3 regions of the Streptococcus sp. ELY_86 genome follow, and region 1 is predicted to be linked to each of the others. Evidence: predicted binding sites of a transcription regulator. Region 1 holds the regulator's gene; each other region holds the start of a gene.
The links. Region 1 encodes Rex, which represses fermentation and respiration genes when NADH is low (regulators of the CRP and FNR family bind a similar motif). Its sites were predicted from a motif close to TTGTGAANTANTTCACAA; they were not measured.

Region 2: a site for Rex is predicted at 5,645-5,662, ahead of adhE (bifunctional acetaldehyde-CoA/alcohol dehydrogenase). Genes of this name have one in related genera too.
Region 3: a site for Rex is predicted at 4,825-4,842, ahead of AC4HAN_RS03550 (NAD(P)H-dependent flavin oxidoreductase). Genes of this name have one in related genera too.

The regions. Positions count from the first base shown of each region.
Region 1 is NZ_JBZFUK010000001.1:66,345-74,309, forward strand. Features, by position in the region: gene AC4HAN_RS00315 (putative DNA-binding protein) at 1-291, shown strand, start outside; gene ffh (signal recognition particle protein) at 327-1,874, shown strand; gene AC4HAN_RS00325 (SatD family protein) at 2,009-2,695, shown strand; gene AC4HAN_RS00330 (DUF3307 domain-containing protein) at 2,682-3,413, shown strand; gene radC (RadC family protein) at 3,510-4,190, shown strand; gene AC4HAN_RS00340 (gamma-glutamyl-gamma-aminobutyrate hydrolase family protein) at 4,187-4,888, opposite strand; gene AC4HAN_RS00345 (redox-sensing transcriptional repressor Rex) at 4,906-5,559, opposite strand; gene AC4HAN_RS00350 (DUF1831 domain-containing protein) at 5,794-6,141, opposite strand; gene AC4HAN_RS00355 (cysteine desulfurase family protein) at 6,143-7,258, opposite strand; gene AC4HAN_RS00360 (ribose-phosphate diphosphokinase) at 7,261-7,965, opposite strand, start outside.
Region 2 is NZ_JBZFUK010000006.1:126,702-134,666, reverse strand. Features, by position in the region: gene lpdA (dihydrolipoyl dehydrogenase) at 39-1,778, shown strand; gene lplA (lipoate--protein ligase) at 1,874-2,863, shown strand; gene def (peptide deformylase) at 2,983-3,597, opposite strand; gene AC4HAN_RS08885 (cyclic nucleotide-binding domain-containing protein) at 3,671-4,318, opposite strand; gene AC4HAN_RS08880 (MFS transporter) at 4,414-5,589, shown strand; gene adhE (bifunctional acetaldehyde-CoA/alcohol dehydrogenase) at 5,780-7,965, shown strand, end outside.
Region 3 is NZ_JBZFUK010000002.1:106,065-114,029, forward strand. Features, by position in the region: gene AC4HAN_RS03525 (Fic family protein) at 114-920, opposite strand; gene AC4HAN_RS03530 (hypothetical protein) at 1,033-1,224, opposite strand; gene AC4HAN_RS03535 (hypothetical protein) at 1,221-2,228, opposite strand; gene AC4HAN_RS03540 (hypothetical protein) at 2,281-2,937, opposite strand; gene AC4HAN_RS03545 (Ohr family peroxiredoxin) at 3,379-3,792, opposite strand; gene AC4HAN_RS03550 (NAD(P)H-dependent flavin oxidoreductase) at 3,832-4,812, opposite strand; gene AC4HAN_RS03555 (TetR/AcrR family transcriptional regulator) at 4,949-5,530, shown strand; gene AC4HAN_RS03560 (DUF6568 family protein) at 5,654-6,655, opposite strand; gene AC4HAN_RS03565 (hypothetical protein) at 7,090-7,326, opposite strand.

The sequences.
Region 1 (7,965 bases):
TTTTATGCAGCACTGCTGACAGATAAGCAGATGAACTACATTGAGCTCTATTACGCTGATGATTACAGTCTGGCTGAAATTGCCGAAGAATTCAAGGTCAGCCGCCAGGCAGTCTACGATAATATTAAGCGGACTGAAAAAATTTTAGAGGATTACGAGATGAAACTGCATATGTATTCTGATTATATTGTTCGCAGTGAAATTTTTGATGATCTTTTGGATAAGTATCCCGAGGACGCTTATCTGCAGGAAAAAATTTCTGTTCTCATCAGTATTGACAATCGAGATTAATGTTCTAGTATTTCCAATAATAAGGAGAAAAATAAATGGCTTTTGAAAGTTTAACAGAACGCCTGCAAGGTGTTTTTAAAAATCTACGCGGCAAGAGAAAACTCTCAGAAAAAGATGTTCAGGAAGTCACCAAAGAAATCCGTCTGGCCCTTCTTGAAGCTGACGTTGCTCTTCCGGTTGTAAAAGATTTTATCAAGCGTGTGCGTGAGCGTGCTATCGGGCATGAGGTCATCGATACATTAGATCCGTCGCAGCAGATTATCAAAATTGTTGACGAAGAGCTGACGGCAATTCTGGGATCTGAAACAGCTGAACTTAAAAAGTCTCCTAAGATTCCGACAATCATTATGATGGCCGGACTTCAAGGGGCAGGTAAGACCACCTTTGCCGGAAAACTGGCTAATAAGCTGGTCAAAGAAGAAAATGCCCGGCCGCTGATGATTGCTGCTGATATTTACCGGCCGGCTGCCATTGACCAATTAAAAACGCTCGGTCAGCAAATCAATGTACCTGTTTTTGAAATGGGAACAGATCACACGGCAGTTGAGATTGTAAGGGAAGGTCTGGCTCAGGCTAAAGAAAATCGCAATGACTATGTCTTAATTGATACAGCAGGGCGGCTGCAAATTGATGAAAAGCTTATGGCTGAACTGAGAGATGTCAAAGCCTTGGCCGATCCCAATGAAATTCTCTTAGTTGTCGACAGTATGATCGGGCAGGAAGCTGCCAATGTAGCTCGAGAGTTTAACAATCAGTTGGAAATAACCGGTCTTGTTCTGACTAAGATTGACGGCGATACACGCGGCGGTGCAGCTCTTTCTATCCGGCAAATTACCGGCAAACCGATTAAATTTACAGGTATCGGAGAAAAGATTACTGATATTGAAACCTTCCATCCGGATCGGATGTCTTCGCGTATTCTGGGTATGGGAGACCTTCTGACCCTGATTGAAAAGGCCAGTCAGGACTATGATGAGCAAAAATCAGCAGAACTTGCTGAAAAAATGCGCGAAAACACCTTTGATTTCAATGATTTTATTGATCAGCTGGATCAAGTGCAAAATATGGGCCCGATGGAAGATATTCTTAAAATGATTCCGGGAATGGCTAATAATCCTGCACTTGCTAATGTTAAGGTTGATGAGCGTGATATTGCCAGAAAGCGGGCCATGGTATCATCAATGACTCCTGCTGAACGTGAAAATCCGGATCTTTTGAATCCCAGCCGGCGGCGGCGGATTGCAGCAGGATCGGGCAACACCTTTGTTGATGTTAACAAGTTTATCAAAGACTTCAATCAGGCTAAAAAAATGATGCAGGGCGTTTTGTCTGGCGATATGAATAAAATGATGAAGCAAATGGGTCTTAATCCTAATAATATGCCTAAAAATATGGACGCATCTGCCCTTGACGGAATGATGGGACAGGGCGGAATGCCTGATATGTCAGCTCTCGGCGGCAACATGGACATGGGTCAGATGTTTGGCGGCGGCTTCAAAGGCAAAGTCGGAGAATTTGCCATGAAGCAATCTATGAAAAAGATGGCTAAAAAAATGAAGAAGGCCAAGAAAAGAAGAAGATAGCAGTCACAAGGATTCTTGCCATTTGATAGTGTCTTTGCCGGAATTGTCGCTGAGACAGATATTTTATAAAATTTCCGTTATAATAGACATTTTATAAAATTTCCGTTATAATAGACATTATAAGGAGGGATAAAATGACTCATATCGCGATTATTGGAGATATTATTGCTTCGCGAGAAATAAAAGATCGGCCTGAAAGCCAAGAAAAACTTCAGGAAATTTTAAATCAGATCAATTCCCGCTATCAAGCTGTGCTGGAATCTCCCTTTACCATAACGACAGGGGATGAATTTCAAGCTTTGCTGTGCCCCAATACACAGATTTTCCAGATTATTGATGATATTGCGATGGGATTTCAGCCCTACCAAATCAGGTTTGGAATTGGAGCGGGCAGTATGCTGACAGCTGTTAATCCTAAGCAAAGCATCGGTTCGGACGGTCCGGCCTACTGGCATGCCAGAGCTGCCATTGATTATATCCATGATAAGAACGACTATGGCAGCAATCATTTGGCGGTAGCTCTGGATGATACCTTTGCTGCCCGGCAAATCAATGCTGTCTTAGCTGCCTGTGAATTTATTAAGTCAAAATGGACGGCTACTCAGGCCGATCTGCTTATCGGTCTGCTGCACAAAGGAATTTATGAAGAAAAGTTTTCTCACAAGGAGATGGCCGAGCTGCTTCAGTTAAGCCCGAGCAGTTTTAACAAACGTCTCAAATCCGGCGGTTTAAAAATTTACCTGAGAAATAAAAAAGCAGCTGTCGATTTATTGCTGAATGCTATTGAAACTAAAGGAGAAGCGGCAGATGATTCATTTTAATCTTGTATCTCACTTTCTGTCGCATAACCCTATGCTGACAGTGTTCCTCATTGCCCATTTTTTAGCTGATTTTCAATGGCAAAGCCAAAAAATGGCAGATTTGAAGTCTTATGATTGGCGGTATTTGTGTAAGCATCTTTGCATTGTTGCTCTACCTTTGATTGTTATCAGTCTTTGTGTCCCGCACGCTTTTGCTATGGCACTGCTGGTTTTTGCCAGCCATGCGGTGATTGACAGTGCTAAATTTTTGTTCTATCCTTTTTACCATAAGCGGCAGTTGGATAAGGCTGCTTTTCTTCTTGATCAGGCGATGCATCTTTTGGCGATTACCACGATTTATCTGTTTAGTGAACCGATCACTGTTGAATGGATAAGCGATATGCAGCACAGTCTTAAGCTGATTTTGTTTGTGGTTCTCATTACCAAACCGATTAATATCATCTTTAAGCTGTTTTTCAGCAAGTATCAGGTAAAAAATACCAATGATGATGAAACCATTACAGGAGCAGGGGCAACCATCGGTTTGTTGGAACGTTTGATTATGGGAATATTTCTTCTATTTGGCCAGTTTGCCTCTATCGGTCTGGTTTTTACGGCCAAGTCAATTGCCCGTTATGATAAAATTTCTAAAAATCAGGCTTTTGCAGAATACTATCTCATAGGCTCCCTCTTCAGTATTATCAGTGTTTTGGCAGTCTATGCCCTTTGCCTAATATGATTAAATGGCTTCTACTGGGTATCGGTAGAAGCCGTTTTGATTTTTACTGAGAAAATATCGGAACAAATACGAATAGTAGTAGTGGAGGGTAAATGAATGTACAGTATAGAATTTACAAAAGAAGCTCTGCTGCCGCGGGAGCGCCTGCTGACTTATGGTCCTGAAAGCCTCAGCAATCAGGAGCTGTTGGCGATTATACTAAGGACCGGTAACAGAAAAGACCATGTTTTAAATTTGTCTAACAACATTTTAGAGCGTTTGGACAGCATAGCTGATTTTCGCACCTTATCAATTGAGGAACTGCAGACGATTGCAGGTATCAGTCAGTTGAAGTCAATAGAAATCAAGGCCATTCTGGAATTTTCGAAGAGAATTAATCAATCAGAATATAGTTTTAAAGAACGCATTTTAAGCAGCGAACGCTTAGCAAAAGTTATGATGGCCGAACTGGGCGATAAAAGACAGGAACATCTGGTTGCCATTTATCTGGATACACAGAACCGTATTATCAAAAAGAAAATCATTTTTATCGGCAGCGTCAGGCGTTCTGTTGCCGAACCCAGGGAAATTCTGCACTATGCCTGCAAAAGTATGGCAACCTCGCTTATCGTTGTCCATAACCATCCTTCAGGTTCAACCTATCCCAGTGAAAATGATTTGGCGTTTACAGAAAAAATAAAACGATCCTGTGATGATTTAGGAATCGTTTTTTTGGATCATATTATAGTCGGGAAGAAGGAATATTACAGTTTCCGTGAAGAGACGGATCTTATTTAAAGTTCATTAACGACGTAGTTAAAAAGTTTTTGATCTTCTTCTCGTGACTCAAACAGCAGTTCAGGGTGCCATTGAACCCCCAAAAAATTAATATCGGAATTAGTAGATGTTACTGCTTCAATAGTGTCATCAGCAGGATCATAGGCAATGACTTCTAAGTCATCGGCCAGCCGCTTGATGCTCTGATGATGAAAGGAATTGATAGAGGCAGAAGTACCGTAAATTTTTTCCAAGGCAGTATCAGCCTTTATCAACATGTTTTGGCTGAGATAGTCACTCGGTTCGTCTTGCCAGTGGTCTTCTATATCTTGATTGAGTGTTCCTCCCAAAGCAATATTCATCAGCTGTGTGCCCCTGCAGACAGAGAAAATCGGTTTTTCCTGTTTAATGGCTTCTTCAACAAGAGCAAATTCGAACAAATCACGCGCTAAATAAAAATCATCATCGCTGGTATCCTTATCTTCCCCATAAAAAACAGGGTCGACATTTTGACCGCCTGTTAAAATAAGCTTGTCAACCATGGAAACATAAGATGCGGCAAGATTCGGCTCACTGACAGGAATCACGAGCGGAAGACCGCCGGCCTTCTGTACTCCCTTAACATAGCCGGATGGTGTATAGGACCACAGTATATCAGGAAATTTTGCGTGTGGTCTTTCATTACCCGAAATACCGATAATTGGTCTGGATTTGGTCATAGACCCTCCTTACTTTGTCAATTCTTCGAATTTTTTTCTTGATTCATAAAATATAATAGCGTCTGTAATTCGCTGGTTAAATCAACATACTGAGCAACAACTCCCTTTGGAAGTGACAGGTGAACCGGTGAAAAGCACAAAATTCCTTTGATACCGGCTTCAACCAACGTATCAGCAACTTCCTGGGCTTTGCTGCTGGGAACAGTCAAAATTGCTGTTTTAACATCTGTTCCGGCTAATTTTTCCTTGATACTGGAAATACCGTAAATGGGAACACCGTCATCAGTGAGCTGGCCGACCTGCTCATTGTCGTCGGTGTCAAAAGCCATAGCTATTTTCATCTTATTGCGCTCATGAAAACGATAATGGAGAAGAGCACGGCCGATATTGCCGACCCCGACAAGCAACACATTAGTCGTAGAAGTGTCGTTGAGAATATCTGCAAAAAAATTCATTAATTTTTTGACATCATAGCCAAAACCGCGGCGTCCCAGCTCGCCAAAATAAGAAAAATCACGGCGAACGGTTGCTGAATCAATACCAATCGCTTCAGCAATCTGCTTAGAGCTTGCCTTTTCAATATTTTCCGAATGGAACCGTTTAAAAATACGATAATAAAGTGATAGGCGCTTCGCTGTCGCTTTGGGAATAGATTTGTCAAGAGTAACCATACTTATCTCCTTTGCTATGTACTACTATTTTAAAAAAAGATTGTGAAAATTGCAACATCTTTTCTTTGAAGTTGGCATAAGTTTTTCTTATGAAAGGATCTCAGTTTTACTTATACACGTAAAAAGAAGGAAGCTGGAACTCCGAAAAGCTATCGAAGTTTCAGCCCACCCTCTCCCTTGTTTTATTAAAAATATGTTTTCAGCAGGCAGCAGAAGCACTGTGCTGAAGTCAGCTTAATTTTCCTTTTTCACAAAGATGTCACGCTCAGCCAAACTGTTCATTAAGAAATAAAACTTATCCTGGATGATTTGGTTTTTCTCGGATTTAAAGATATTAACGGGTCGCAGTCCGGATTTGTCTGTAATGGTCAGTTTAAAGCCGGTCAAATCTTTGTTAATGGTAATTTTCAGAGAAAAGCCGTCGCCGCTGTTGGGGACCTTTTCTAAAAGGCGGCTGAGTTCATAATTTCCCAGCTTGTTTTGAGTAAAGGCAGTGTCCCGCAGAGTGAATCTTTTTACGCTGGGACTGATGGTATAGCTGTATTTACAATCAGGTAAATTTACTGTTTTTTCAAAAGCCATTTTATTTTCCTACAATCTCCTTTATTTTTGCAGCTAGAGCTTTGGCCTCATCTGGTTGGTTCAAATCTGAAAAACTGATACGAACAGATTCTTGCAGACGGGGGGACTCCGCTCCGTATTTTGCTGCTAAAACATGACTGGGATCAACAGTGCCGGCTGTGCAGGCAGAACCTGTTGAAATCGCAAAACCAGCCAAATCTAACTGAGTCAGCAGAATTCCGTTGTTATATCCGGGAAATCCGATATTAATCACATAAGGCAGGGCATCTTCGTTTGAATTGAGATAATAATCAACTCCCTCTAAGCCCTCTAAGAGTATCTTTTTGAGCTTGCTGACATCTTCCAGATGTTTTTGTTGATGAGCTTGGGCATCGACTAAAGCCTGCGTCAGACCTGCAATACTGATAAGATTTTCCGTGCTGGCCCGACGTTTTTCCTCCTGTTCACCGCCATGAAGGAGACTGTCAAAATGAAGATCATCAGCATAGAGGATGCCAACTCCTTTAGGACCGTGAAATTTGTGGGCAGAAGCTGACAGAAAATCAATGTTTAAATCCTTAGGATGAATAGGAATCTTGCCTGCAGCTTGGACAGCATCAACATGAAAAACAGCTTGATGGTCTTTAAGAAGGCTGCCGATCTCTTTGATTGGCAGCACATCTCCTGTTTCATTATTAGCAAACATAACCGATACTAAAACAGTGTCCTCACGCAAAGAATCTCTAACCTGCCGGGCAGAAATGCAGCCGTCAACAGGATTCAAATAGGTCACTTCAAAACCGAAACGCTTTTCCAAATAATGAAGACTGTTTAAAACAGAATGATGTTCAATAGCTGTTGAAATAATATGTTTTCCTTGATCCTGATGAGCAAGAGCATAACCTTTGAGTGCAGTGTTGTTGCTTTCTGTTCCGCCGGACGTAAAAATAATATTTCTTGATGGAACCTCAAACACTTGAGCAACACTTTGCCGGCAGCCCCGCAGCACTTTGCCGGCAGCCCTGCCGTAAGAGTGAATGCTGGAAGGATTGCCAAAGGTATCGGTCATCACTTCAGTCATAGCCTGAACAACAGAAGGTGTCAGAGGAGTAGTTGCAGCGTTATCAAAATAAATCAAATTTAGGATTCATCTCCTTTACGGTCATAAGCAAACAAAGGACTGACAGGCCGTCTTTCGTGAATACGGATAATGGCATCTGCAATCAGTTCGCTGGCAGAAAGATAATGCAAATTATCAGGTAACTTTTGATCAGTGTAAACAGAATCTGTAATCAAAATATCTTTAATTGGAGCAGCCTGCAAAATTTCTGTGGCTCCGCTGGCGAACAATCCATGGCTGGCGACAGCATAGATTTCAGTAGCGCCTCCGCGTTCAACGATTTTAGCAGACTCTGCAAATGTTTTTCCGGTATTTAGAATATCATCAATGAGAATGGCTTTCTTGCCTGCAACGTCACCGATAATATAGCCTTCTTCACGCGAGGAATCATCATCCTGAGCGTAATCAATGATAGCAATCGGAGCATCCAAATACTGAGCTAAACTGCGGGCGCGCTTGATGCCTGAATTTTTAGGACTGACAACTACAATGTCCTCCCCATATAAGCCCAATTTAGTATAGTGTTCAGCAAACAAAGGAGTAGTGAACAGATTATCAACCGGAATATCAAAGAAGCCCTGTACCTGAACAGCGTGCAGGTCTAAGGTCAAAACACGGTCAACTCCGGCCTTAACCAGCATATTGGCTACTAATTTAGCAGTAATCGGTTCACGGGCAGCAGCAATGCGGTCCTGACGTGAGTAGCCAAAATAAGGGATAACAAC
Region 2 (7,965 bases), on a different contig from region 1:
AACGATCTTATTATTATAGAGTTTAAAAGGAGAAAAAAATGGCAGTTGAAATCATTATGCCAAAGCTCGGTGTTGACATGCAGGAAGGCGAAATCATCGAGTGGAAAAAACAAGAAGGCGATGAGGTCAAAGAAGGGGATATCCTTCTTGAAATCATGTCTGATAAGACAAATATGGAAATCGAAGCGGAAGACTCAGGCGTATTGGTAAAAATCGTCAAAGGCAACGGCGAAGTCGTTCCGGTGACTGAAGTCATCGGCTACATCGGTGCGGCTGGTGAAGTAGTGGAAACGGGAGCAGCTCCGGCAGCTTCTGCTGACGATCTAAAGGCAGCCGGTCTCGAAGTTCCTGAAGCTCCGGCTGAACAGGCTGTTGCTCAAAGGGCACCGCTGGCTGATGATGAGTATGATATTATTGTTGTCGGCGGCGGCCCTGCCGGTTATTATGCAGCTATTCGCGGTGCTCAGCTTGGAGGCAAGGTAGCTATCGTTGAAAAATCAGAGTTCGGCGGAGTCTGCCTCAATAAAGGCTGTATCCCAACTAAGACTTATCTGAAAAATGCTGAAATTTTGGACGGTATTAAGATTGCGGCCGGCCGCGGTATCAATTTTGCCTCAACCAACTATACGATTGATATGGATAAGACTGTGGATTTCAAAAACACAGTTGTCAAAACCTTAACCAGCGGAGTTAATGGTTTGCTGAGAGCTAATAAAGTTGCTATTTTCAACGGTCTTGGACAAGTTAATCCGGATAAAACAGTGACAATCGGTTCTGAAACGATCAAAGGCCATAATATTATTTTAGCAACCGGCTCCAAAGTGTCGCGCATCAATATTCCGGGCATTGATTCACCGCTTGTTTTGACTTCAGATGATATTCTTGATCTGCGTGAAATTCCTAAATCTCTCGCTGTCATGGGCGGCGGTGTTGTCGGTATTGAGCTTGGACTTGTCTGGGCATCATACGGTGTTGACGTTACTGTTATTGAAATGGCTGACCGCATTATTCCTGCCATGGATAAGGAAGTTTCTCTTGAGCTGCAAAAAATCTTGGCTAAGAAGGGCATGACCATTAAAACGTCGGTCGGTGTGGAAGAAATTGTTGAAGCCAATAACCAACTGACGCTGAAACTAAATAACGGCGAAGAAGTTGTGGCTGAAAAAGCGCTGCTGTCAATCGGACGTGTGCCGCAAATGAAGGGCCTTGAAAAGCTTGATCTTGAAATGGAACGCGGACGCATTAAAGTGGATGACTACCAAGAAACGTCTATTCCCGGAATCTATGCTCCCGGAGATGTTAACGGCACTAAGATGCTGGCCCACGCCGCTTACCGCATGGGAGAAGTAGCTGCTGAAAATGCCCTGCACGGCAACACTCGCAAGGCCAATCTTGCCTTTACACCGGCAGCAGTTTATACTCATCCAGAGGTAGCTATGTGCGGTATTACCGAAGAAGATGCGCGGGCTAAATATGGTGATGTGCTGATTGGGAAATCAAGCTTTGCAGGTAACGGCCGTGCTATCGCATCAAACGAAGCTCAGGGATTTGTTAAGGTCATTGCCGATGCTAAATACCATGAAATTCTAGGCGTTCACATCATTGGTCCGGCTGCAGCAGAATTGATTAACGAAGCATCAACCATCATGGAAAATGAGCTGACAGTCGATGAAGTGGTTCAATCCATCCATGGCCATCCGACCTTCTCAGAAAACATGTATGAAGCCTTTGCCGATGTTTTGGGCGAAGCTGTTCACAATCCGCCAAAACGCCGCTGATTATTGAGACATTTAAATGATATCTGATGGGGATAGATGAAATAGAAGTTAGTCTAGTACAGCTATCCCCTTTTAAATAATTTTTGGGAGAAACAATGAAGTATATTGTCAGTCATTCGAATAACCCGGCTTTTAATATTGCTTTAGAAGCTTATGCTTTTAGGGAAATGCTGGATGAAGATGAAATTTTCATTCTTTGGATTAATGAGCCGACGATTGTTATCGGCAAGCACCAGAATGCTATTGAAGAGATTAACAAGGAATACACCGATGCTCACGGTATTCATGTTGTTCGCCGTTTATCGGGCGGCGGAGCTGTCTATCATGACCTTAACAATCTCAATTATACGATTATTTCAAATAAGGCAGATGAAGGAGCTTTTGATTTCAAGACTTTTTCAAAACCTGTTATTGATACTCTGGCCAAATTAGGGGTAAAAGCTGAATTTACCGGCCGCAATGACCTTGAAATTGACGGGAAAAAATTCTGCGGTAATGCTCAGGCTTATTACAAAGGGCGAATGATGCATCACGGCTGCCTGATGTTTGATGTTGATACGTCTGTTTTAGCAGATGCCCTTAAAGTAAGCAAGGATAAGATTGAATCTAAAGGCATCAAATCTGTCCGAGCTCGGGTGACAAATATTAATGATGAGCTGCCTCAGAAAATGGATGTGCTGGCTTTCCGCGATGCCCTTCTTGAACAAGTCAAAGAAGAAAATCCGGATATGACAGAGTATGAATTTTCAGAAGCTGAGCTGGAGCGCATCAAGGAGTCTGAAAAAGAGCAGTTCGGCAACTGGGATTGGATTTACGGGGCAGCGCCGGAATATACGATTAAGCGCAGTGTCCGCTATCCTGCCGGAAAAATTACCGCCTACGCCAATGTTGAGAAATCTTTGATTAAATCTATCAAAATTTACGGAGATTTCTTTGGGATCGGTGATGTCTCAGATATTGAGAAGCTCCTAGTCGGCAGCCGCTATGAGTATAAAGATGTCTTAGAGAGGCTCAAAACGATTGATATCAGCAAATACTTCAGCCGCATGACAACGGAAGAAGTTGCCAAAGCGATTGTGGCTTAATTGAGCAGTCTTTTTAGAGATATGGTGACTATACAGTCTCAGCAGTTTTAATAACAGCTAAAAAGAGAGCGAAACAGTAATTGTTTCGTTCTCTTTTACGATTAGATGGTGTTCTTGTCTCAGTCAATAAGCAGCAGATTTTCCTTAGTTTCAAAAGGATTCTTTTCATTGATATGGTCATAAAACATGATACCGTTGGTATGATCAATTTCATGCTGCACGACAATTGAGTTAAAGCCTTTGAGCTTAATTTTCTGTTTGTTGCCGTCTTTATCATAATACTCAATAGTAACACGGGAATGGCGAATCACATAGCCTTCGACAACACGGTCAACTGACAGGCAGCCCTCACCGTCAGCCAGAGCAGCATCCTGAACAGAGTGGGCGATAATCCGAGGATTATACATCACTTCTTCCAAAGCGTAAGGCTCTTTGGGAGGATTGCCGTCCTTATCTTCAGGGTTGGGAACGAGAACTGCGATAATGCGCTTTGAAATATCCAGCTGGGGCGCTGCCAAGCCGACACCGCCGCGCAGCCCCATTTTTTCAGCAGTTGCAGGATCTTGTGAGTTTTTCAGAAACTGCAGCATTTTTTCACCCAGAATAATGTCCTCATCGGCTAAAGGGAAAGTAACATCTTGGGCAACAGCGCGAAGAGTTGGATTGCCTTCGCGGATAATATCATCCATATCAATCAAATGACTGGCTCGAGTGAGTTTTTCTATAGTAGACATTCTTTTCTCCTTGTTCTTACAATAAGTTAAATATAGCACAAAATACGGGATAAATAAAGTTAGAAGAATTCCTTTATTCCTTGATTTGCCACCGGCTCAGCTGCTTAGAATCAACAATATGATAATAAGGTTTTTGCCTGCAGATCAGTCCTAAGGCAATAAATTCTCCAATGACACGCAGCAAATGGCGGTAGCTGACACCGAATGAATCTGCCAGAGTGCTTAATTCCAAGCGGAACCTGCCATCTTTTTGCACAGCTAAAATATGGCTGGCCAGGCGCTCCTTAACGGTATAGGAAAGGTTAGTTGAGGCACGGATATTCTGCTGGTAAAGAGCCTGAGCCAGACCCTGTCCTAATTTCAGCAGGAACAGCGGGTCTTTAAGCAGCATGTCCTTATTGGCTTCAAGCGGCAGCTGGATGACCCAGGACTTCTCAAGGGCGATAACAGAAGACACGGTCTGCTGGTCTGTCAAAAACTCAATATCGCCGATAATGGTAGGCTTATCCTGAATATCTAAGATATGCTCTTTACCGTTAAAGAGACGGCGGACAATCTTGATTTTCCCTTGGACAAAATAAGACAGGGCCTGTAAATCTTGCCCCTGCTGACAGATGCTCTCTCCGGCAGAAAATGATTTGACCTGCAGCTTTTCAAAATAATGGGCAGGAAAAATATTTTCCAGCTGGAACTCTTGAATCCAATCGGTTAAGGCTTTCACGCTTTGTTCTCCCTATTTATGACATATGTCATATTTTTCTTTGCTAAGTTTGATTATACTCTATTTACAAGAAAAAACAAGTTTAAGGAGTTTTCATGAAACACTTTTTGGAAAAGGCCAGCCTTTTATCACTGTCTTTAATGCTGGTGTCGACTTTTGCGGTCGCCCCCGCCCTGCCTAAAATGGTGGCTTTTTACCAAGAACAAGGCTACAGCAGCGCTCAGGTCGAATTGCTTTTATCCCTGTCATCTTTTGCTATTTTAGCGACTCTGCTGCTAAACCCTTGGCTGGGCCGCCTGCTGTCAGAGCGTTTGAGTGTTATTTTAGGGCTGTCTCTTCTTTCTCTGGGAGGTATTTTACCGGTTGCCATCCAAATTTACGGAGTTGTCTTTCTATCCCGTCTGCTTCTGGGATTTGGGATTGGCTTGATCAATGCGCGTGCCATTAATATTATCAGTGAACGGTTTTCGGGGAAAACGCGCGTACAGATGCTGGGACTCAGAGGTTCCATGGAAGTTTTGGGATCAGCAGTTCTGACCTTTTTAGCCGGTCAGCTGCTGGAGTATTCGTGGTCAGCTGCCTTTTTGGTTTATGGTTTTGGCCTGCTCATTTTAGCTTTATATCTCTTGTTTGTCCCGCAGAGAGAGGAAGAGAAAGAAACAACAGTCATCAGGAAAGATCACAAGGACAGCTTGACACCGCATCAGCTGCTCTATATTTTAGGAATGGCTTTTTATGCCAGCTTTGTCATTTTGGTGAATTCCGCCAATACCCTGCGTATTCCGATTTTGGTTGATAAGCTGCATTTAGGAACAGCTGCCCAAGCCAGTTTGATTTTAAGTTTGATGATGCTGATGGGAATTTTAGCGGGAACTCTGTTTAGTTTTTTACTCAGCTGGCTCAAAGATTATTTGATGCCTTTGGTGCTTTTCGTGTTAGGAGTGGGTCTCTTGATGCTTTGGCAGGCTCAGCAGTTATGGCTTTTGGGACTTGGGGCCTTGATTACCGGTTTTGTTTACAGTTTAGGTGTGACCTTGGTGTTCCATAAAATTTCAGAACGCATTCCTCGCCATCAGCTGACAGCAGCAACTACACTGGTGCTGATTGGCTGCAACCTTGGCGGAGGCTGTGCTTCGTTTGTTCTGCAGTTCTTGGCGCAAATCAGTCCGTGTTTGAATGCTGCCTTTTTAATCTTTGCTGTTTCAAGTTTTGCTTTGGGCTTTGTCCTTCTGACATATAATAAAGTTTGGTCTAAACGCTCCGGAAACTGATTCCGGGGCTTTTTAGCAGGCTTCGAAAAGAGCAAAATAAAAATTTTTAAAAAATTTGAGAAAAAATTCACAAAAAAGCTTGCTTTTTTTCCTGAAAAGGATTACAATAACAAGTGAAGAAAATCACAAAAGGTATCTTTCTTCTTTATTACTATTTACCAACTATTATTTATTTGGGAGGAATTGTCGAATGGCAAAAAAAGCAAACACAGAAGAGCTGACTGCTGAAGAAGCTGCACAGCAGTACACAAATTCACTCGTTGAAAAAGCGCTTGAAGCTGAAAAAATTTATGCGACTTATACACAAGAAAAGGTGGATAAAATAGTTGCTGCCATGGCACTTGCCGGTTCTGAAGCGTCCTTAGAATTAGCCAAAGAAGCTTATGAAGAAACCGGCCGCGGAGTTGTCGAAGATAAAGATACTAAGAATCACTTTGCAACAGAATATGTTTATGAACGCATTAAAAATGAAAAGACTGTTGGGATTATCGGTGAAGACAAAGTTGCCGGCAGTATTCAAATTGCAGCACCGCTTGGTGTTTTGGCCGGTATTGTGCCAACAACCAATCCAACATCAACTACAATGTTCAAAATCCTGGTGGCATTGAAAACACGTAACGCTATCGTGTTTGCTTTCCATCCGGCAGCGCAAAAATGTTCTGCTCATGCTGCTCAAATCTTGTACGATGCAGCAGTTAAAGCCGGAGCTCCTGAAAATATTGTTCAATGGATTGAAACACCATCTATCGCAAATACAGGTGCTTTGATTTCTAATAAAGGCATTGCTTCAATCCTTGCTACCGGCGGACCTGGTATGGTTAATGCAGCCCTTAAATCCGGTAATCCGTCAATGGGTGTTGGTGCAGGTAACGGTGCGGTTTACGTTGATGCGACTGCTCACCTTGACCGTGCAGTTGAAGACCTTCTGCTGTCAAAACGTTTTGACAACGGTATGATTTGTGCGACTGAAAACTCAGCTGTTGTTGAAGCACCAATCTACAAGGAATGGCTTCAAAAAATGCAGGACAAAGGAGCTTATCTGGTTCCGAAAAAAGACTATAAGAAATTTGAAGATTTTGTTTTCAATGATAACCACGGAGTTAACGGACCGGTTGCCGGAATGTCCGCTCAGTGGATCTGTGAGCAAGCCGGTGTGAAACTGCCGGAAGGCAAAGATGTTCTCTTGTTCGAACTTGACAAGAAAAATATCGGTGAAAAGCTGTCTTCAGAAAAACTTTCTCCGCTCCTTTCAGTTTACAAAGCCAAAGACCGTCAAGATGGTATTGACATTGTAGCCGCTTTGCTTGATTATCAAGGAGCCGGTCACAACTGTGCTATCCAAATTGGTTCACAAGCTGACCCATTCGTTGCTGAATACGGCGATGCCCTTAACTCATCTCGTGTCTTGGTTAACCAACCGGACTCAGTCGGCGGTATCGGTGACGTTTATACAGATGCATTGCAGGCCAGCTTAACACTTGGAACAGGATCATGGGGGAAAAATTCATTGTCACACAATTTATCTACTGGCGACCTCTTGAACGTGAAAACTGTTGCGAAACGCCGCAACCGTCCTCAATGGATTCGTTTGCCAGAAAAAACTTACTACGAAAAGAACGCTATTTCTTACTTGCAGGATGAATACGAACCAATGAAGCGTGCTCTCATCGTTGCTGACCCGGGTATGGTTCAATTCGGCTTCGTTGATACGGTTTATGCACAGTTGGCTCTTCGTGATGAAAAAGTTGTGACATCGCTTTACGGTACGATCAAACCAGATCCGACACTTGGTCAAACTATTGAAATCGCTATACAAATGCGTGACTTCAAGCCTGATACCGTTATTGCTATCGGTGGTGGTTCTGCTATTGACGCATCTAAGATTGCCCGCTTGATTTACGAAGTATCTCTTGATAAAGAAGACACTTGGCTCGATTCTTACGAAAATGTCAGTGAATTCTTCCTTGAATTGCAACAAAAATTCATCGATATCCGCAAACGTATCGTGAAATTCAAACATCAAACAGTTACTCGTCTCTTCTGTATTCCGACAACTTCTGGTACAGGTGCTGAAGTGACACCGTTCGCCGTTATCACTGATGATTTCACACACGTGAAGTACCCACTTGCTGACTATGAATTGGTACCGCAAGTGGCTATCGTTGACCCAGAATTTGTAATGACTGTGCCAAAACGTACAGCAGCTTGGTCAGGTCTTGATGCTTTGTCACACGCCCTTGAATCTTATGTGTCAGTTATGGCATCTGACTTCACTCGTCCATGGTCACTTGAAGCGATCAAATTGATTATTGAAAACTTGGAAGATGCTTACAACTACGATCCTAAGAACCCAACGCTTCGCGGCGAACAAGCTAA
Region 3 (7,965 bases), on a different contig from region 1:
TCCAGTAATCATAGTTTCATGCAATAGAACTACCTTCATTGAAATGCTGGTAGTTCTGCTGCTTCCGACTTCTCATGTTTCTTATTCTTGTGAAAATATTGAATTAGAGAGTTTTACAAGAGCAGGTGTTTTTTAGGTCTTTGTGCGGTTAGTTTTAGGACGCCGATTTTTTCCAAGTGGTCGATTTCTCTTTTGATAGCAAGTTTGGCAAAGTCGTGTGAGAGGAGCTCTATGATGTCATTGTCTGAAAGACCCTCATTTGGATCATCCACAAAGACCTTGGATTGAAGCAAGAGATAGAGGATTCGCTTTTGGAGTTCGGTGTAGTCAGAATAATCCAAATCGTTAGAATAGTCGTCTAAGATAGCTTTCTTTTCTTCTAGCGTATTGATAATGTCCTGCTGACCATTTTTGAGGATTTCCATTAGGGATTGGACAAAGAAAGTTCCTTCTGCCTTGTTATCCGCTTCTCCAGTGATGCTAAAGGCTTTGTAGTATTTCTTCTTTTCCTGATTGATTCTTTGAGAGATAACTAGACCTGAGTAGATATCAAGTTTGCGCGCTAAATATCTTGCTAGGATATACCTGCCTGTTCTGCCATTGCCATCGTAGAAAGGATGGACATTTTCAAAGAAATAGTGAGCCAGAAAAGACTTAATCAGCACTGGCACCGTCTTATCATTGATAAAGCCAATCCATGATTGCAGCATGGCAAAGATTTGTTTTTCAGATATGGGCGGAACGTGCTTGGTCTTATTATTAGCAGCATCAATGATTGATACCAGATTATCTCTGAAAAGCTCACCATCCAGCATGTCTTCGCTATCAATCTCACCATCAGTTAACTGATCATAGATAGTTCTGATGGACTGAAGGTTATCAATTTTGAGAAAGTCATTCTTTCGAATATCATTGTACATGCGTACAGTAGATTGGAGCCTGACTTTCCTTTTCTTTTTCCTGTCCAAGGATCTGTGAGCTATTGATACTTCCTTTCTAGGGTGCAAGGGTTAAAAAAAGGGGGTGCATTGTTTAACTTTTATCTTTACCACCAAAAGCATTGTTTAATATGACAGGAATGGCAGTAACAGCAACTCCACCAATTACTTTTCCAAACTTTTTAAGACCGTCAATATTCTTGTTTCTGCATGATTCACATTTCTTATATCTATAATCTATCGGTAGTTTTCTGCCACATTTTTTACAAGTATTACTGTTTGTCATATTAATTCCTCAGTTTCTATTTTACTTAAATTATTATTCGGTAAATTCAGAATAGAACTCTTAATTTTGGGCAGTTCTTCAGTCCAATAATTCGTTGGAGATGGATCAAGCAAATCTAATCTTTCTATTAAATGAGGTGTAGTTAAATAAGTCACATTAAGAAAATGGGCAAAGTACTCAAGACTTTTTTGAGCGGCCTTTTCCTCACCCAATTCATTATAAGCCATAGCAGCTGATAGTGAAGCTAAGTTAACTGCTGATAGGCCATCTCTTATCTCATTAATTCTGGTATCGATTTTCTTTTGTTTTTCTCCTTTAATAAATTTCCCAAGTGTATCTTCGGGCTGTTCTTGTATAAAGGCAACATTCGATTTCTGGCTAAGCATCAAGAGATTTCGACTATCCTCAGCATCCGATATTACTTGAAGTAACATGGACGTCCTTAGCTGTGGATTCACAATTTCTCTAGCCTGTAATAATTTTTGTTGACAACTATATGCTATGGCTAGTCTATCAGACTCTTGTCCTTTTCTAACATCTTCAATTGCCAGCTGTATATTTTCAATCTGTTCTGCAATTTGAGCCATTTGAAGTTGAGAGGCATAGTTTGTAGTTGCTTGAGTTATCTCTGGCGAGAGTTCGACAGATTTTAAAGGGACTGTGGCAGCAATTTTACCAGTTTCTGTATTCAACAAAGTTGCCATTAATGAATCATCTTTCTTGGTCATTAATTTTAAAGCCCCTTTTGCTATCGCTTCTTTTTGTTCCCTGGATAATACAGCTTGTAACGTTTCTTCAGGGATAGTGGCTTTAACTACGTTAATAAATGATGGCGCAGTGTAAAGTAAATTCTCTACTTTAGAAAAAATAATATCGGCATTACGTAATAATGGTTTGGCAATTTCAGGGAGTTTGCTAATAACTGCTTTAGGTCTAGTCTCATAACCTTCGATATCGATAATCTCATAATCATCTGGTCCAAAATATAGGATCCCTTCATCCATTTTTTATTACCTCTCGTATTTTTCATTAAGCAACTAAGTAGCAAGGAGTTGTTTAATTTTTTAAATAGGTGATGTTCACGACACTACCACTTCTGAAAATTTGATCTTTATAAAATTCTGAAACACCATCTATCCTTACCTCGGTCACAGTACCGTTTTTAGATAACAACCTAAAAACCCTGGGCGTTGTATGAACCATTATGTAGCCACTACTAACAAACAAATGTTCCACATCATTAACGTTTTGTCCGATTAAATCTACTGATGACAAGGGAGCAGCTACCTCATAGTTATAAGTGATTTCTCTTATTCTACTAGCAACTTTATCCAAAAATACTTTTGGAATCGTAGAATCATCATTTTCTTTATATCCTATAAAATATTTACCTGAAAGACTACCATAATCATAAAAATCTGCACTAAATTCCCAAGTTGAAATTCCACCACTTGATTTCACCTCGCATCTCACATGTAAACCATCAGTTGAAATTATCTTTAGTCTTTTAATTTCCCTTGCGGATTTTCTACAAAAAGTCTCGAAAACCTCTTCGGATAGGCCTGTTGACCATACAATTGGAATTTCCCTTCTTCCTCGATCAGCTTCAGTAGATGCTTTATAACTTTTATAATTTGCCCAACCGAGCAGACCTAGTAGAGCACCAACACCTAAAAGTGTTCCCCAGCCAAAATCATCGTCATATTTTCCCATAGTTTTTTACGCCTTTGATTGTATTCATTCTAATTATATTATACCACGTAAACTTTGTTATTAAATACCTAATCAAGATTTGTCCTCAAAATTGAATCAAAAACTCTAACTTAGCTATTTCAGTAATATTTTTTAACGATTTAATACTATTAAAACGATTTCTAAAAACCAATCAAACTATAAAACCACTCAATAAGAATCAGTCTAGTCTAATTTGTTTCTAAATATCAACAGAGACAAATATCCCTTGAAACCAAGTGATTTCAAGGGATATTAATTTTTAATTTGTATCAATTTCAAAAAGTAGGAATTTGTAAGACATGGTAAGAATATCCTTTCTAGGGGACATCATTTTACCACCTAAATTTACTCCATTATATCATAAAAACGTAAAGATATCCGTTTTATACTTTTACGTTTTTGAACGTTAGCGATAATTTCTCAGACTGCTTTGACCGTCACTTCAATATTCCCCGAAACTGCCCGAGAATATGGGCAAACCTTATGCGCTTCTTCTAATAAGGCTTGCGCTTGATCAAGTGGTAAACCGTCAATATGACCTTCAATATCAACACCAAGAACCACGTCCGGTACTGGTCCAGTACTGACGTTATACATAGAAACAGTCGCAGAAACTGTGGCCTTATTTGTCAATTGTTGACTAGATAAGACATAGCTGAGGGCGCTGTTAAAACAACTGCTAAATCCTGCCGCAAACAATTGTTCTGGGTTAGTTGCACCAGCTACTTTTTGTCCCGGCTGCACAATTTGAAATTGAATGGAGTTATCTGGTGCGTGAACTTCACCTGTACGTCCACCTGTATTAATCATTTTTGTTGAAAAAATTTTTTTCATATTTTCCCTGCTTTCTTAAATTGGAATCTTCTATTCTTTTTATAAGAATTTACCAATATTCTTGACTAAGCGATCCATAATCACTTGAACTGGTTCGACTTTTTCAATAAAGGAAATTCCAAGTCCAAAGGATGCATAGCCTTTGCTGAGATCTCCAAAGAGCATCCCGTCGCGCATACCGATATAAGCATGCTGAGCCTCGTAAATTTCTTCTTCTGTAGCGCCGGCCTTGCTCATTTCCAGTAACTTCTCAGGAAGTTCTCCCCGTAATGAACGATAGAAAGATGGAACCGTACGATACATCAGCAAATCAGTAGCATCTGATTCAAGAGCCATTTCTTTAATATTTCCTGCTAAAACAGATTCCTCTGCCATCATAAAGGCTGTCCCAACAAAGAGCCCTTCTGCTCCCAGCACAAATGCAGCTTCTGCTGTTCGCTCATCAGCAATCCCTCCAGCTGCCATGACTGGGACACGGCCTTTGGCTGCATCAACAATCAAGGGAACAATTGAAAATGTACCAATCACATTATTAGGAACTGTTCCGCCTTCATCAAAACCAGTTGCCACGATAATATCAGCACCGCCTTCAATAGCTTCTTCAGTATTCTCAACGGTTGGTGTATGCGCTCTAAACACGACTTTAATATTATTATCATGGTATTGTTTTGTCCAATAAGGTGAAAAATCTCCAACCATTATGGCTACTTGCACCCCTTCTTCTACCATCAAATCAAGCATAGCTCTGCCGAACATATCCTCTTCACCTTCAACTGTTGGTGATACATTCAGCCCTAATGGTTTATCTGTTAATTCGCGGGCGATACGAATTTCCCGACGCATATTTTCAACCGTTTCGTCAACTGTATAGACAGCTTCCTTCTGTCCTGCGTTAAAACCAAGGACGCCCAGTCCTCCAGCTTGGCTTACTGCAGCAGCATACTTCCCATCTGTCAGCCAGTTTAGCGGACCTTGAATAACAGGGTTTTTAATACCTAAAATTTGTGATACGCGATTCATCTCAATACCTCTTTGTGATTTATTTTACAGCTTTATTGTAAGGGTTTTCTTTTGTCCAATCAATAGTTAAATGATGTATAAATGTCCTATAAGTTGCTTTTATATGGTATAATGTCCTATAAGTAAGAGGTGGCCTATGAATAAAAATGACCTGAGATATCTCAAAACAGAAAAAAACCTCAAAAGTGCCTATTTGACACTGATTGAGGAGAAACCTTGCCATGACATCATGGTCAAAGACATCTGCAAACAAGCACAGTGCAGCCGCAATACTTTCTATCTGCACTATGAAGTCAAAGAGGATCTTTATCAAACCATTATGGCAGATATTTTAGACAATTTGGCAGACTCATTTGAAACGCGTGTCAGTCACATCAGCCAAGTTGATGACAGCGTAAACCGAGCCTATACTAATGGCATTATTGACAGTATTTCTAGAAATAAGAAAGCTATCAGCATTCTGGCTGCACGCGACAAGGGGCTTTTTCTGAAGCAGTTTACTGATACCATTTTTGATAAGTGTATGCTTGGATCACAAAAGCTATCGAAAAAAGGAGACAGTCCTGCTGTCCGTCTCAACAATGCTTATCTGGCTTCTTCCATCACCGGCTTTATTTTTGAATGGCTTAAGCACCCTGACATCAGCGATACAGACGCTAAGGAACTGCTCTTTACAATTCACAGGCAGACCATGGAAACTTGTTATAAAGCTTTGTGACAAGTTTTTCTACTTTCATTTTTTTAATTTTGTCCCTTGGTCAGGAAACATCTATAGTATAACTTATTTGGGTACCTTTGTATGGCCACTGCTGAAGTTGACTTAATCATAACCTTTTACTCTTTAAGCCTTCCATTTTTCTAAAATGCTTGTTAGCCATGATTTTGCTTGTTCAAGCACCTGTTTAAGAAAATGACTATTGTCAAACGTCGTCTCACTACTTACCTGCTTCTCCTTATTCTTTGTTAAAGATTGTTCTGGAACAGTCGTTGGATCTGGTTCTGCATTGGCTGGTTCAGGAGCTATTTTAGGAGGGGCGGTATCTTGTGCAGCCGGTGTTTGTGTTTCATCAGCTTGTTCAGTACTAACTGCAGGAAAGACTTTATTGTACAGTTCCTGAGCGGTTCCACCGCTGCCTAACTGACCAGAGACAATTTGCCCCTTCTCCAGATGCAGGATAGTCGGTGTAGCATATTCCCCAATCTTTCCTCTCAAAAAATCTTTAGAAGCTGGTGTAAAGTCCGGATTATCGGTATTGAGATAATAGACCTGTCCACCAGTCATTCCATAAAACTCTTTAACAACTGGCGAGAAATCGCGACAATAATGGCAAGTTGGCCGACCAATATAGAGGGTGTAATTACCATCCTGGTCATCAAACATGTGATAGACATCAACCATGGTGACTTGTTTGAGGTCGGCAACATTTGCCTCGTATTTTTCTATAGATAGGGACTCTTGACCTTCTGTACTCTCACTCTCTGTCACTGCTGTAGCCGCCTGAGATTCCGTAACAGGGGCTTGTTGGCTCTGTTGTTCTTTAACCGCCTGATTTGAGGCTTCTTGATCAAAGGAGGTAGGTGTTTGATCCTGATTCTCTGTAGCATCCTGAGCTTGTGAAATTTCCTCAGGAGCTGGCAAGTTTTGTTTCTGTTGGTGATTCGTCTCAGCTGGAAGAATCTGTTGCTCCGTAGTTTGTCGATTTTCTTGACTATCGGTTTGCGCAGCGGCTGCAGGTACTTGCCCTTGGTCAACACTTTGACTCACTTCGTCAGCGTAAATCCTACCTCCTACTAATAACAAAGCTGTCGCTGAGAATAGTAATAATGATTTATAGTGATTCATAAATAACTTTTCCTTTCATTTGTTTGTGATTTTAAAAATCGGTGCTTATTATCCTGCCTTTGATCTAAAATCACATACTTGCAAAAAGCGGAAGCCTTCCTGTCCCTCCTAAAAATTAGATACAAAAACTAACTTTCAGAGGGGACAATATGACCTCCGTTTATCAAATATAATTATTTTTCTTTCAAAATTGGAATGATAATCATGAGAAGAAAGGTAAAAATTAATACTAATCTAAAAATATTGTCGGAAGACGACAAAGCTCTCACGCCAAATAAAACTTAAGATAAGACTAGGGAAACCTTTAGGAATTTCCTCAATATTATCTTACCATTTTGATTAACGTTTTTAAAAATTCACAAATATGAAAACAAGGCGCTGTATAACTAAGGAACTGTAACAGTGATTCTTAGAGAAGGCGCTTAATTTCTATATTAGTTTTCTAAAAAATAGGATAAAATATTGGCAGCTGCAAATACTGTAAAACCTATAACTGCTAGAATTTTTGAAATAGGCCACAGCACCCAGGCAAGCATAAAGGCAGCCGGCATAAGTACCAGTGCCTGTCGTCTGTGATTTCCTTTTTTCATTTTTAAACTCGATTCATTACATCTATCATCCCAAGCTCCCGTGCCTCCGCCGGCAATTCCAGAAATTATATCTTTATCCATTTGCTTCAAACGGTTTAAATGCTTGTGTTTTCATAATATTTAATTTTAGCTGCTTGGCAAACCGATGATATTATCCTAATTTTCAAACCATGCCCTCCTGTGTCATGACTGGTCCTTATTTTGTCGTGAGCAGTAAAAGAGAGCAGGACAGACAGTCATTATAGCTGTTTGTCCTAGATTCTAAGATATTGAGTAGTGTACAATAACTATTTTTCATCTGTTATTGTACAATACAAACCTACTTTTTCTTCCAAAATTTTACTACTAGACCAGCTAAATACAGTAATATACCAATAATTGCAAACGCTATTTACCATAAATAATTTGAAGTCATTAAAACTGTGGCACCTAGCAACAGGATTATCAACGTACATAGAACGATGGTATTTTCTTAATTGCATAAATACCTTTACTCTATAAATGTTATTATAATCTCAAATAAGTAATAGCTAAATAATATCATGAATAAAACAACAACAAACGAATAGAATTGTTTATCATTGAACCATTTTCTTTTTTTTAAACAAACTGAAATTAATAAAAAGAAGAAAAAGATAATAACTTTAATAATGAGTTCCATAGAAGTTAGTTATAGTCCTAGAAAAAAGATTCTACAATACCTACTGCGCATCCTGCTGC